3 regions of the Alteromonas sp. OM2203 genome follow, and region 3 is predicted to be linked to each of the others. Evidence: predicted binding sites of a transcription regulator. Region 3 holds the regulator's gene; each other region holds the start of a gene.

Region 1 (4,031 bases), 1.9 Mb from region 3:
GCGGTGGTTTTATTGCCGTTCACTTTTTCAAGCGTGGCATAAATGAGTTCTTTTTCTACGTCCTCTATTGTCCTACCTGCCTGTAGCGCAGGGGTAGTACTTTGCTTTTGCGCAAAAGGAGACTCAATCGTTTTAGGAAGCTCAATTTCACTTTTTTCTGGGTCACTCATGATGGCAGCACGGTGAACAAAATGTCTCAATTCGCGAACGTTACCCGGCCAGTCATAGGCTTGTAACGTTTCAAGTTGGCTATCTTCCCAACGATAAATCGAGCCATTGTCTTTGTTGAATTCAGCGATAAAGGTTTTAGCAAGCAGCGGTATATCTTCTTTGCGTTCACGTAGGGGAGGGATAGTAATAGGAAAAACAGCAAGCCTAAAATAAATATCTTCTCGAAGTACCTTACTTTGTGCAATTTCTTCCATAGTGCGGTTCGTAGCCGAAACAACACGACAATTAACCGGAATCGATTTGGTTCCGCCAACGCGAAGTACAACTTTGTTTTCCAATACCCGAAGCAAATTCGGCTGCATATCAATTGGCATTTCTGTAATTTCATCAAGGAAAAGTGTGCCGCCTTCCGCTTGTTCGAATACACCTTCTTTTCTGCCTACAGCACCCGTAAATGCCCCTTTTTCATGACCGAATAATTCGCTTCCAATTAGTTCTTTAGAAAACGCGCCACAGTTTGTAGCGATATAGGGGCCTTCACTTTCAGAGGCGCGATGGATTGCGGCAGCAACCACTTCTTTACCTACGCCACTTTCACCTAGCAGCATAACGTTTGCACTTGTTTTACTGACGCGAGCAATAAGCTTATACAAGTCTTTCATCACCGGCGATTCGCCGATAAGTAAGTCAAAATGCTTCTCTATTTTTGCTTCTTCTGGCTCTTTACTCTTCTTTTTCTGACTTAGAACTGCTTCAATTTCTTCTCGTTGAATAGGTTTAACGAGGTAATCAACAGTCGGCCCACAAAGCCCTTTTATAACGCTCTTTACAGAAGGGTGACCAGTTATTAATGTAACTCGTGGTCGCTTTGGAAGTGCGTCTAATTCATTAAATAGGTGAGCCCCGCTACCATCAGGCAGCATAAAATCTAGTAAAACGTGGTCAAAGGTTTCTTTTTTTAACCAATCTCGCGCTTCTTCTAGTGTTCCGGCAGTAAGTACTTCATGCCCCAAAAATTCAATAATGGTACAGGCAACTTCTGTGAATTCGGCGTCGTCATCAACTAAAAGTACGGTTAGCACGTGGATGTCCCTCTCTTCTATTCCTAATTGGAAAAACTTGGAATTTAATCAATATTATGGTTTTCATAGTTCAGTCATCGCAGCATTACGAAATTTGCTATCGAAAGCTAGACAACTGCATACGTCAATTCTTTATAACTAGGAAAGTTAACTCGGCAGACGAAACAACCCATTCAAACTAGACCGCGTTTGTTGAGTAGTAACCTTTGAAGCTATTCCTATATTTCTAATTTTTGTTATTCGCAAAAACGTTTTATAAAAAGTGAATTTGCAAAAAACATTCCCATGCGCGCGATAGTTGTATTAAGTACCCAATGGCACATTTTTCGCACAGCTTTCATCTAATCATTGTTCGCAATATGGAGTGCTTTGTCTCGAAAATGCGCTTTATATTAGATTTTTAGCGAGGAATTCGTCAAACAGCATACCAGTTCACAGGTAAAGTTAAATCAAAGGATTTGAAAATGTTGGGAAAAACAGCTGAAAGATCAATGACATTATATGAGCTTCTTGGAAGAATGCAGCCCAGAGCTCAACAAGATGTCTTTCATCTTGCTGATTTTTGGAGTGTCTTAGAAAAAAGAGGCTTCGGTCCAATGCTTGCCTTGCCTTCATTTATCGCTTGTACACCTATTGGAGCTATTCCAGGAGTGCCATCTATAACAGGTGTGACGATTTTACTTATCTCTTTGCAAATTTTACTCGGTCAACGTCACCCGTGGCTCCCAGAAAAAGTAATGGAATTACAATGTGACGCCGACCAACTTAGATCGATAGTTGAAAAAGCGAAACCTTATGCGGTACGTATCGATCGATTCTTAGTTCCTCGGTGCTTTTTTATGCGTCAAACGGTTTTTCGATCGTTAATTGCATTGAATTGTATGCTATGCGGTGCGGTGATGATGCCACTGGAACTCATTCCGTTTATGGGTTTAATTCCCGCGTTTGCGGTTTTGATTATGGCAATAGGTATGGCCACTGACGATGGAGCAGTGGCTTTAGTTGGTGTGTCTGTTTCACTTTTAGGTTTTGTTTTAGGTTTTGAACAGCTCAGCGGCATCTTGAGCTAGTAAAGACGTTTAATCCGTACTACTGTCTATGATTAAGTCGGAGGTTGGAAGGTTCATCGTTTGATAACGTAATTCTCCGATAAAAGCGCGAGCCGCAGGACCAAGTGTGTCACCATCCTCAAAAGATAGATAAAGCAGCGCTTTTCTCAACGCAGCATTGTTGTCCAGCGGCAGGGGAACCAAGGTGCCGTCTTCAAGTTTGTTTTTAATAATAGCAATAGGCAACCACGCAAATCCTAAACCCTGCGCAATAACATCTACCGATGTCCTTACATGACTCACTGTCCACCGCTGTTCCGCTCCTAACCAGCCTACGTCAGCCTTACGTTCAGTTGATGAATCTCGAACCACAATCTGACGGTGAGCCTTTAAATCCTCTAACGTGAGTGTCCTACCCAACTGGTGTAACGGGTGGTGGGCGTGTGCGACGGCTACAAACTCGATCTCGCATAGATCTTCACTAAAACCATTTGGAAGGACGAAGGGCGAAATGCCCATATCCACCTTACCGCTGCTTAACAGAGAGTTTGCACCGCTCAATACGGTTTCCTCTAATTCAATACGCAACAAGGGATATTCGTCTGACACTTTTGCGAGAACGTTATATAGCAGTTCCGAAGGAAATATTATATCGACAGCAATACGTAATGTAGTTTCTGTTCCAGCCTGAAGACTGCTTGCCACCGCTTCTAGTTTGTGTGCCTCATCCAGCAAAAAACTAGCGCGACGATACATTAACTCGCCCTGCGGCGAGAGCTGTACTTTTCGTCCAATGTTTTCAAATAATCTGACACCGATAGCGTTTTCTAACTTTTGTACAGCATGATGAACACTTGACTGACTTTTATGTACTTCTACAGCGGCCTGATTAAAACCGCCTGCGTCGACAACGGCTTTGAACATTCGCCACTGTTCTAATGTGGATTTCAGCATGTATCGCTCTTTCTCTTTCTTTTCAGGCTTTTATATCACATGAGTTAATATTGAGTCATTTATCGCTAACTTCGTTAATTGTAGGCACTGAGCACGTTACAACAGATATATTTTCGTAACCTAATTTAGTTAGCTGCTCTGCCGCGAGCTTAGCGCGAACACCTGAGGCACAGTGAATGTAAAGGGGTGTGGATGCATCTTTGAATTGCTCAAGGGCTTTCATTTCGAGAACGCCACGGGGGATGTGTAATGCAGAACGAACGGGTTGTTCATTTACCTCTGCGGCTTCCCTCACGTCAATTAATGTACCTCCATTATTTTCTAACTCATTAAACGCCTGTTCTGCCGTTACAGTTCTAAAGTTAACGTCGATATTTTCTAAACGAGTCTTGATGTCAATGAGCATTTGGTTTCCTTTAAGTTAAGCTGGTGAACAACGCAGGTATTAAGTTTATATTTGTAATTTAGGATAGCAGAACAAGAGTCTTGACTGAAATTCATCGCATAAAATAGCCAATCGGCAATTTGTTTTATACTTTAGTATAATAAAGGGGTAAATTAGCCCAGTTATTTTACAAAAAAGGAAGTGCTTATGTCCGAGGATATGGTTATAGGTTCAAACGCGATAATGGAACATGCCGCAGAAGCTGAAATTTTTCTTAAGCAGTTTGCAAACAAAACGCGCCTTATGGTGCTTTGCTCATTACTCGAAGAGGAAAAGTCGGTTACTGAACTTCTTGATGTTGTCGATGTGTCTCAGCCAGTAATATCGCAG
Region 2 (4,031 bases), 2.0 Mb from region 3:
AAAACCATGTTACTAGATGACCTCAACGTAGTAATAAAAGTAGCCGAGTTTCGAAATATCACCGCCGCCGCCACCCATTTAAATATGCGCACCGCTACGGCGAGTGCTGCAGTTAAACGGGTTGAGCAAGCCCTCGGCGCTGAGTTATTTATACGCACAACTCGATCGCTTAGGCTTTCCTCTGCCGGTGAGCGCTTCTTGCCAACATGTGAGCAAGCCATGGCGATGCTTGCAAATGCTAAGCAGAACTTAAAAGGCGATACTGGCGTTATTGAGGGTGAACTGCGACTAGGCTTATCATCTGACTTAGGACGAAATGTAATAGCGCCGTGGCTTGATGATTTTATGGAAGAGCATGAGAGAATAAGCGTAAAGCTCAACTTAAACGACAGCAATATCGATTTCTACCGCGATCCTATTGATTTAGCTCTGCGTTATGGTTCACCTGATGATGCAAGCGTTTACGGATTTAAAATTTGCGACGTACCTCGGTTTCTTGTCGCCGCCCCTTCTTATCTCAACAACCACGGCACCCCAGAACAATTTGAAGACTTAAAAACGCACAACGGGCTTTTTTATCAACTTCACGACAAAGTGTATAACGAATGGGAATTCGTGCGCGACGAAAAACCACTTAAGATAAAAATGCTCGGAAACAGGACAGCGAACGATGGTGAAATGGTAAGACGGTGGGCCGTAGCTGGCAAAGGGGTTGCCGTTAAATCAAGTTTAGATACCTGTGACGATATATTAAGTGGGCGTCTTGTTACATTATTGCCGGGCTACCAACCAAAACCAACGCAGCTTTGGTTAATCTGCCCGAGCCGCCAATCGATCACCCCAGCGGTTAGGTTATTAAGAGACATGTTAAAAGCGCGCTGCGCTGAATGTTTAGCGCGCCTTAAAGAAGCCGGCGTATATTGAAATCCAGCTTGGTAGAGGTACGTTAGACTTAACGTTTAGCTTTTTTGTTAAGCTGCGCGTATGCTACGTCAAAACCCGCTAATGATACGGGTAAGGTAACCTGCTGGCTTTCAGACTTCTGATATGCAACTAGCATGGTTTCACCGTTATGCAATTGCTCTAGAAGCTGGCTATCTATTTTGATAATACTTTGACATGCCTTTTCGTCACACCCAGAAAAAGGCACTTGTAAGGGCGCGAAATTATCTATTTTTACTCCGACCCCATTTTTTGTTAGCGTATTTTTAGGTAGCTTTATTTTTAAAACTGGAAAATCTTTCGAATAAGAATAATCAACATTAACGCCTAACAATACTTTAGTTGCTTTCTCATCTTTAGCAACAAGCTGGCTAAGTGTACAAACTGAAGAATCGTTGCACAGCAAACTCCAACTACCAAAATCGCTCGTTGTGACAGCCCACGAAGAAAATGAAGCGAGTATCGAACTAACTATTACTAAATATTTCACGTCTACCTCTTAACAAAAATGGGGAGCTTATGCTCCCCCTATCTTATTTATTACTGCTACTTACGTTTTCTCATAAGGAAAGTGCTAAATAGCGCTCCTAGCATAAGAAACAAAGTGCTGGGCGCAGGAACCTGGGTTGGATCAGGTACGAATACAGTAACCGCATTTTGGTTCATATTAATAACACCAGAGCCATCGAACGTTAAACCAGTCACAAACGCATCAGGCGTTGGTTCAAGCATATTCGAAACATCAATTCCCATTATTCTGAAGCGGTCTACGGGTGAAGTGAAGTCGTACTCCACGCCTCCAGTAATATCTGTACCTGTATCTAGCCAATCCATAAGGCCATTATCCCAAAGGAATAAGTCAAACATGTTGTCATCATAACCTTCTGGCAAAAGAACCGAAGCGATATCTGGGCCACTATTTACAATATAGTCATAACCTACGGCTACATCCGGGTCGATAAAAACAAGTTCGTCGGGATCATCAATAGAAAACTCAAATTCATAGTCAGTCGGTGTTTCTGGATTAACAATCGGTAGAATCGGATTTTCTGGATTCTCACCCGGTAACACACCGTCACGAATGGCGAATTTCCAAATACCAGGCGTGCCCGTGTTGCTGTTACTTTCGTCTATATCAGCAATAGCGGCAGTTCGAGAACCAGGTACGGTAAAGAAGTTTTCCCCATCGCCGGCGTCATATCCCGCCTGAGCAGGAGTACCATTTGATGCACCGCCTGAAGTCCAGCCGATATCTTCATATCTAAACTCAACGTCAAAATTACCTGCGCCCGTGTCTTCCCTGTCAATCAACACTAACTGAAACGTGTTGGTCGGATCACTATTTTGACTGTAGTAACCAACGTCATTCCACGTTACTACCAGGGTATCTTCATTAGGAGAGCCAATAAATACGTCACCACATTCTGCGCAGCGTGTATCTACATCCCCCCAAAATGGCGCAATCATTGGCTGATTGCTGTTAGGAAAAGGGTTAGGCGTAAATGTACCTACAGGACCATTGAAGGTAATGTTGCCGTTATTGTTGATGAAAAATCTATCGTAGGTCGTTCCGAAAAAATTTAAACCGCTATTAAATGCCAAAGCATCATAGGAATCAAAAATGATGGGACCAGAGGAGCCATCATCATTGCTTTCCATAGCAAAAAAACCAAATCCGCTTTCAGTAGAACCTTCCCAACCGGAGAGGAGTACAGAAGCATTGGCAGTTGTACTTGAGATAGAAAATGCTAGCGCAGCACTTGCAAGCAGAGATAGTTTAAAACGCGAAGGTTTACTCACGGGTACGTCCTTGTAATTATTGTTAATGAAATTTTTTATATGTCAGTAAAACGTTAGCAAACTCCAGGCCAAATGGTTTTACCTATAATAATCAATAACATAAACCAACTTCAATTCATAAAACAAATCATATGTAAAAGAAACTGACATCCTTGTCCTGCCTTTTAGTTGTGCTATCTCTTGTATTCAGCAGGCGCACCTTTGCCTGGTGTGCTAGCTTGAATAAACTCACGTAAGTCTTGGTTTGACTGTTTTAAGTCATCGCGACGCAGGTACATCATATGTCCGCTGCGATACCCTTTAAAGCTTAGGCGGTCTTTTAGGTTGCCACTTTGATCAAGTTGCCACATGGTGTATTTGGCGTCAAAGTAGTTAGTTGCGCCATCGTAGTATCCAGCTTGAATCATCACATTCAGATACGGATTTTGCGCCATTGCCAAACGCAAGTTCTCTCCTGTTTGGTTATTGCTTCTATCCCAAGGATGCACGTTGCCAAACATATTATATTTAATATCGGTTTTGTAATTTAACTCTTCGCGCAGGTAGTAGTTAATGGCAGGCGTGAATGAATGCAACCATGATGTTAACTCTGCCCAATAATCAGGGCGATCACCAGTTTGCTTCGCGTCTATACCTAAATAACGGCTATCCAATCGACCTAAGGTCTTCCCTTCATCTCGCAATAAATCTTTCCAGAAAAAAGCTGTGCTTACGTCTAAGTTGTTTTGAGCAATTGACGTTTCACTTAACCCTGAGTAACGCGCCATTTGTTTAAGCACATCACGCTTTTCCGCTTCGCCGATGAAGCCGCCTTTAGCCAACGCAGGAATGAGTTTATTGATGGTAAAGTCTTCGACTTCAGGAAGTAATTCAGTAAGATCTTTGTTCTGAAGTTCGGACTCAAGTTTATTGTGATACCACGCTGCAGCCGCAAAATATGGCAAGCGGTTAGCGGCTTTTACAGGCCCATTGCGCTCAATACCGATGTCGGTTGGCGACACCAAAACAACGCCGTTTAAATACATCCATTGTCTATTTTGAAGCTCCAGAGCAAGACCTGAAACACGCGTAGTACCGTAACTTTCACCAATTAAATATTTAGGAGAGCGCCAGCGATTATTGCGTGTTACAAAGGTATTCACCCACTCCGCTAAATAGCTGATATCGGCGTTAACGCCAAAGAACATTTTTTGTTGTTCGTCTTGCGACGGCATACTGCCATCGGCTTTGGGTAGTACACGGCTGTACCCTGTGTTTACCGGGTTTACAAATACGATGTCTGCCACATC
Region 3 (4,031 bases):
TTTGGACACCAAACAAATGACTTCTGACCAGCCCGTTGAAATACAAGGTACTCAGTACGTTATTTTGAGCAATGGGTTTAACGCGAATTTACGCACACAAGAATACGAGCTATTAGATCATGTACAAACCACTTATTCCCCTAGCAACTAGCCTTTTTCTTGCCATCGCTAGCGGTGCGGTGATCGCGAGCGAAGACGACTTTTCGCAGCCCATAAAAATAGGTTCAAACACCCAGTTTATTGATGGGAAAAACAAGACTGCACTTTATAAAGAAGACGTTCTCATCACACAGGGTTCACTACTGATTGAAGCGGACGAAGTTGAAGTTATCGCCAGTGAAGGTAGCGGTCGTGAAATTTTCATCGCTAGAGGCAAACCGGCGAGCTACTCTCAAACTTTAGAAGACGGCACGCCTGTTTCGGCAAAAGCCAATGAAATTCGTTACGAGGTTATTAACCGCACCATTTCTCTCGCTGGCAATGCCGAACTTCAGCAAGACACGAGTAAAGTGCAAGGTGACAACATTACATTTGATATGATTACCGAGCAATTGCTTGCTACTGGCGGCAGCGGAGAAGATGGTGAAGGTCGCGTTACGACGGTATTTACGCCTGACACCATTCGTAAAACATCGAAAAAGCAAGACAAAGATAGTGAGGACAACAAATAGCCATGGCCACTCTTAGCGCAACTAACCTTGCTAAGGCTTATAAATCTCGTCAAGTGGTGAGAGACGTTAGCCTTTCTGTTTCTACAGGGCAAATTGTTGGTCTTCTTGGTCCAAACGGCGCTGGTAAGACCACCACGTTTTATATGATTGTAGGTCTGGTACCCCTGGACAAAGGCAAGATTGAAATTGACGAAAACGAGCTCACTCATCAACCCATGCATGAGCGCGCACGCCGCGGAATTGGCTACCTTCCACAAGAGGCATCAATATTTAGAAAGTTGACCGTTCACGAAAATATCATGGCAATTTTGCAAACTCGTAAAGATTTAAATTCACACCAGCAAGAAGAAGAAGCTGACGCACTACTTGATGAATTTAATATCAACCATATACGTAATAGTGCGGGTATGAGTTTGTCGGGTGGTGAGCGACGCCGGGTGGAGATAGCACGAGCGTTAGCGGCAAATCCACAATTTATTTTATTAGACGAACCATTCGCTGGTGTTGATCCAATATCAGTTAATGATATAAAGAAGATAATACAACATCTTCGTGATAGAGGAATTGGTATCCTTATCACTGACCATAACGTACGAGAAACATTGGATGTTTGCGAAAAAGCGTACATTGTGAGTCATGGCGAGCTTATTGCGCAAGGAACAGCGGAACAGGTTTTAAGTAATCAAAAAGTAAGGGATGTATACCTAGGCGAACAATTCAGGCTATAGTTAATGTAACCGAATTGTCATTTTTCAATTTCGCTCTGGTATATTCAATTTAGAGCATTTAAATAAGACGTAGATGAAACCATCTTTACAGCTAAAATTTAGCCAACAACTTACCATGACACCTCAGCTTCAGCAGGCTATTAAATTGCTGCAGCTGTCTACTCTTGATCTTCAACAGGAGATTCAAGAGGCGCTTGACTCTAACCCACTGTTAGAAGTTGAGGAAGGTAATGACGAGCCTCAATCAGAAAAGAACAATCTCGATAATGATGATGGAGCATCAGAAGCGTCTGCTACTGCATCAAGCGACACCCTGGAAGCCGGAGATGCGTTAGAAAAAAACGATCTCCCTGACGAGTTGCCTATCGACAGTACGTGGGATGAGTATTATTCCGCATCTTCAGCGCCAGCGCCAGGTCCATCAAGTGATGATGAACAGATTTTCCAAGGCGAAACTACTGACGATATTCAAGAACACCTTTCTTGGCAGATGCGCCTGACCCATTTCTCGGAAACTGACCGGGCAATTGCAACGGCGATTATTGACTCGATTGATGAATCTGGCTATCTAACCGTCTCTCTTGAAGAAATTCTTGATGCGGTAAACGATGATGACTTAGAAGAGCCTATAGAGATGGACGAAGTAGAGTGCGTATTAAAGCGTATTCAAATGTTCGACCCCATTGGTTCTGGTTCACGGACACCTCAAGAGTGTTTAATGGTTCAGCTTCGCCAATTTTCAGACGATACGCCGTGGCTCGCTGAAGCGAAGCAGTTAATCGAAGAGTACTCTGACCTTCTTAGTAGCAAAGACTATCGCACGTTAATGCGTAAGAGTCGCCTGAAGGAAGATCAGCTGCGTGAGGCTATGCGTTTGTTACAAACCTTGAATCCTCGCCCAGGTAGTGCTTTAGTTACTAAAGAGCCTGAATATGTTATTCCTGATGTTTCAGTCGCCAAAAAGAATGGTCGTTGGGTGGTAGAATTAAACCCCGACAGCCTGCCTAAATTAAGCGTGAATCAACAGTACGCTGCGATGAGTCGTCGTGCAAAGAACAGTAGCGACTCTCAATTCATCCGCTCACACATGCAAGAAGCCAAGTGGTTCATAAAGAGCCTAGAGTCACGCAATGAAACCCTGATGAAGGTTGCGAATTGCATTGTGCAGCAGCAGATGGGTTTTTTCGAGCACGGCCCGGAAATGATGAAACCAATGGTGTTAAATGATGTCGCAGAAATGGTAGATATGCACGAATCGACTATTTCTCGTGTGACGACGCAAAAATACATGCACACACCACGTGGTATTTTTGAACTGAAGTACTTCTTTTCAAGTCACGTTGCGACAGAGTCTGGTGGTGAGTGTTCATCCACCGCTATTCGAGCATTGATCAAGAAGCTGGTGGCCGCTGAAAATGTTAGCAAGCCGCTAAGTGATAGCAAGATTGCTTCATTGTTGGCCGAGCAAGGCATAAAAGTCGCTCGGCGGACAATAGCAAAATACCGGGAATCGTTATCGATCCCGCCGTCGAACCAACGCAAAAGCCTTATTTAAACGGGCTCTATAATATAAGGAAGACGAAATATGCAAATCAACCTTACTGGTCATCATGTCGAAATCACCGACTCTTTGCGTAATTATGTCGATACGAAGTTCAGCAAACTTGAACGTCACTTTGATCACATTTCTAATGTGCATGTCATCCTGAACGTTGAAAAATTAAATCAAAAAGCCGAAGCGACTGTTCATTTAAGTGGCGCAGAAGTATTCGCATCCTCAGAAAACACCGACATGTATGCGGCGATTGACAGCATGGTTGATAAACTCGACCGGCAAGTAATCAAGCATAAGGAAAAACTGAAAAAACATTAGTAGTTAATTAAGCATGGACATACAAGCCATCGTAAGTCTGGACCGCACTGAATGTGCGGTTCAGTGTAATAGTAAAAAACGAATTCTTGAGATAATCGCAGATATTGCCGCCAAAAATAATGAGAACATCGACTCGGCGACGGTACTCAACAGTCTAATGTCTCGAGAGCGTATGGGAAGCACGGGTATCGGTAACGGTATTGCCTTGCCTCACGGACGTTTAGCGGGTCTCGATAAAGTAATTGCAATTGTCGTAACCTGTACACCGGCTATAGATTTTGACGCCTTAGATGAAAAGCCGGTAGATATATTTTTTGCTTTACTGGTTCCTGAAGAGCAAACCGAAGGGCATTTACAAACCTTGGCAACAGTTGCCGGTAAACTGAGCGACAAAGAGACGATTAAGGCAATACGCCGCGCTACAAAGAGCGATGAGATCCTCTCTGCATTATGTTAATTTCTAATGCCCGTTTGTATTTGGGCAATTGAGCCGTTTCAATCGATAACGCAAACAAGATAAAACCAGTCTATTAGGGAGAAATGAGGTGAAGCTGATTATAATCAGTGGTCGTTCGGGTTCTGGTAAATCTGTGGCGCTACGAGCACTAGAAGATTTAGGCTATTACTGTGTTGACAACATTCCGGTAAATCTACTCCCTACCCTCACTCACACGGTTGTTGATGAATACGATCAAGTCGCGGTGAGTATTGATGTCAGAAATTTACCTAAGAACCCTGATGACCTAGTCGAGATACTTG

Evidence for each region. Region 3 encodes sigma-54, which starts transcription at its own class of promoters, with help from an activator protein. Its sites were predicted from a motif close to GTTGGCACGNNNNTNGNNT; they were not measured.
Region 1: a site for sigma-54 is predicted at 1,567-1,585, ahead of ACM0P2_RS11935 (exopolysaccharide biosynthesis protein). Genes of this name have one in related genera too.
Region 2: a site for sigma-54 is predicted at 2,797-2,815, ahead of ACM0P2_RS12415 (nidogen-like domain-containing protein). Genes of this name have one in related genera too.

The regions. Positions count from the first base shown of each region.
Region 1 is NZ_CP183209.1:2,667,437-2,671,467, reverse strand. Features, by position in the region: gene ACM0P2_RS11940 (sigma-54-dependent transcriptional regulator) at 1-1,253, opposite strand, end outside; gene ACM0P2_RS11935 (exopolysaccharide biosynthesis protein) at 1,718-2,323, shown strand; gene ACM0P2_RS11930 (LysR family transcriptional regulator) at 2,333-3,256, opposite strand; gene ACM0P2_RS11925 (rhodanese-like domain-containing protein) at 3,312-3,662, opposite strand; gene ACM0P2_RS11920 (ArsR/SmtB family transcription factor) at 3,849-4,031, shown strand, end outside.
Region 2 is NZ_CP183209.1:2,784,558-2,788,588, forward strand. Features, by position in the region: gene ACM0P2_RS12405 (LysR family transcriptional regulator) at 7-924, shown strand; gene ACM0P2_RS12410 (invasion associated locus B family protein) at 953-1,432, opposite strand; gene ACM0P2_RS12415 (nidogen-like domain-containing protein) at 1,489-2,742, opposite strand; gene ACM0P2_RS12420 (S10 family peptidase) at 2,916-4,031, opposite strand, start outside.
Region 3 is NZ_CP183209.1:805,187-809,217, reverse strand. Features, by position in the region: gene lptC (LPS export ABC transporter periplasmic protein LptC) at 1-151, shown strand, start outside; gene lptA (lipopolysaccharide transport periplasmic protein LptA) at 120-671, shown strand; gene lptB (LPS export ABC transporter ATP-binding protein) at 674-1,399, shown strand; gene ACM0P2_RS03585 (RNA polymerase factor sigma-54) at 1,473-2,954, shown strand; gene hpf (ribosome hibernation promoting factor) at 2,985-3,272, shown strand; gene ptsN (PTS IIA-like nitrogen regulatory protein PtsN) at 3,286-3,729, shown strand; gene rapZ (RNase adapter RapZ) at 3,818-4,031, shown strand, end outside.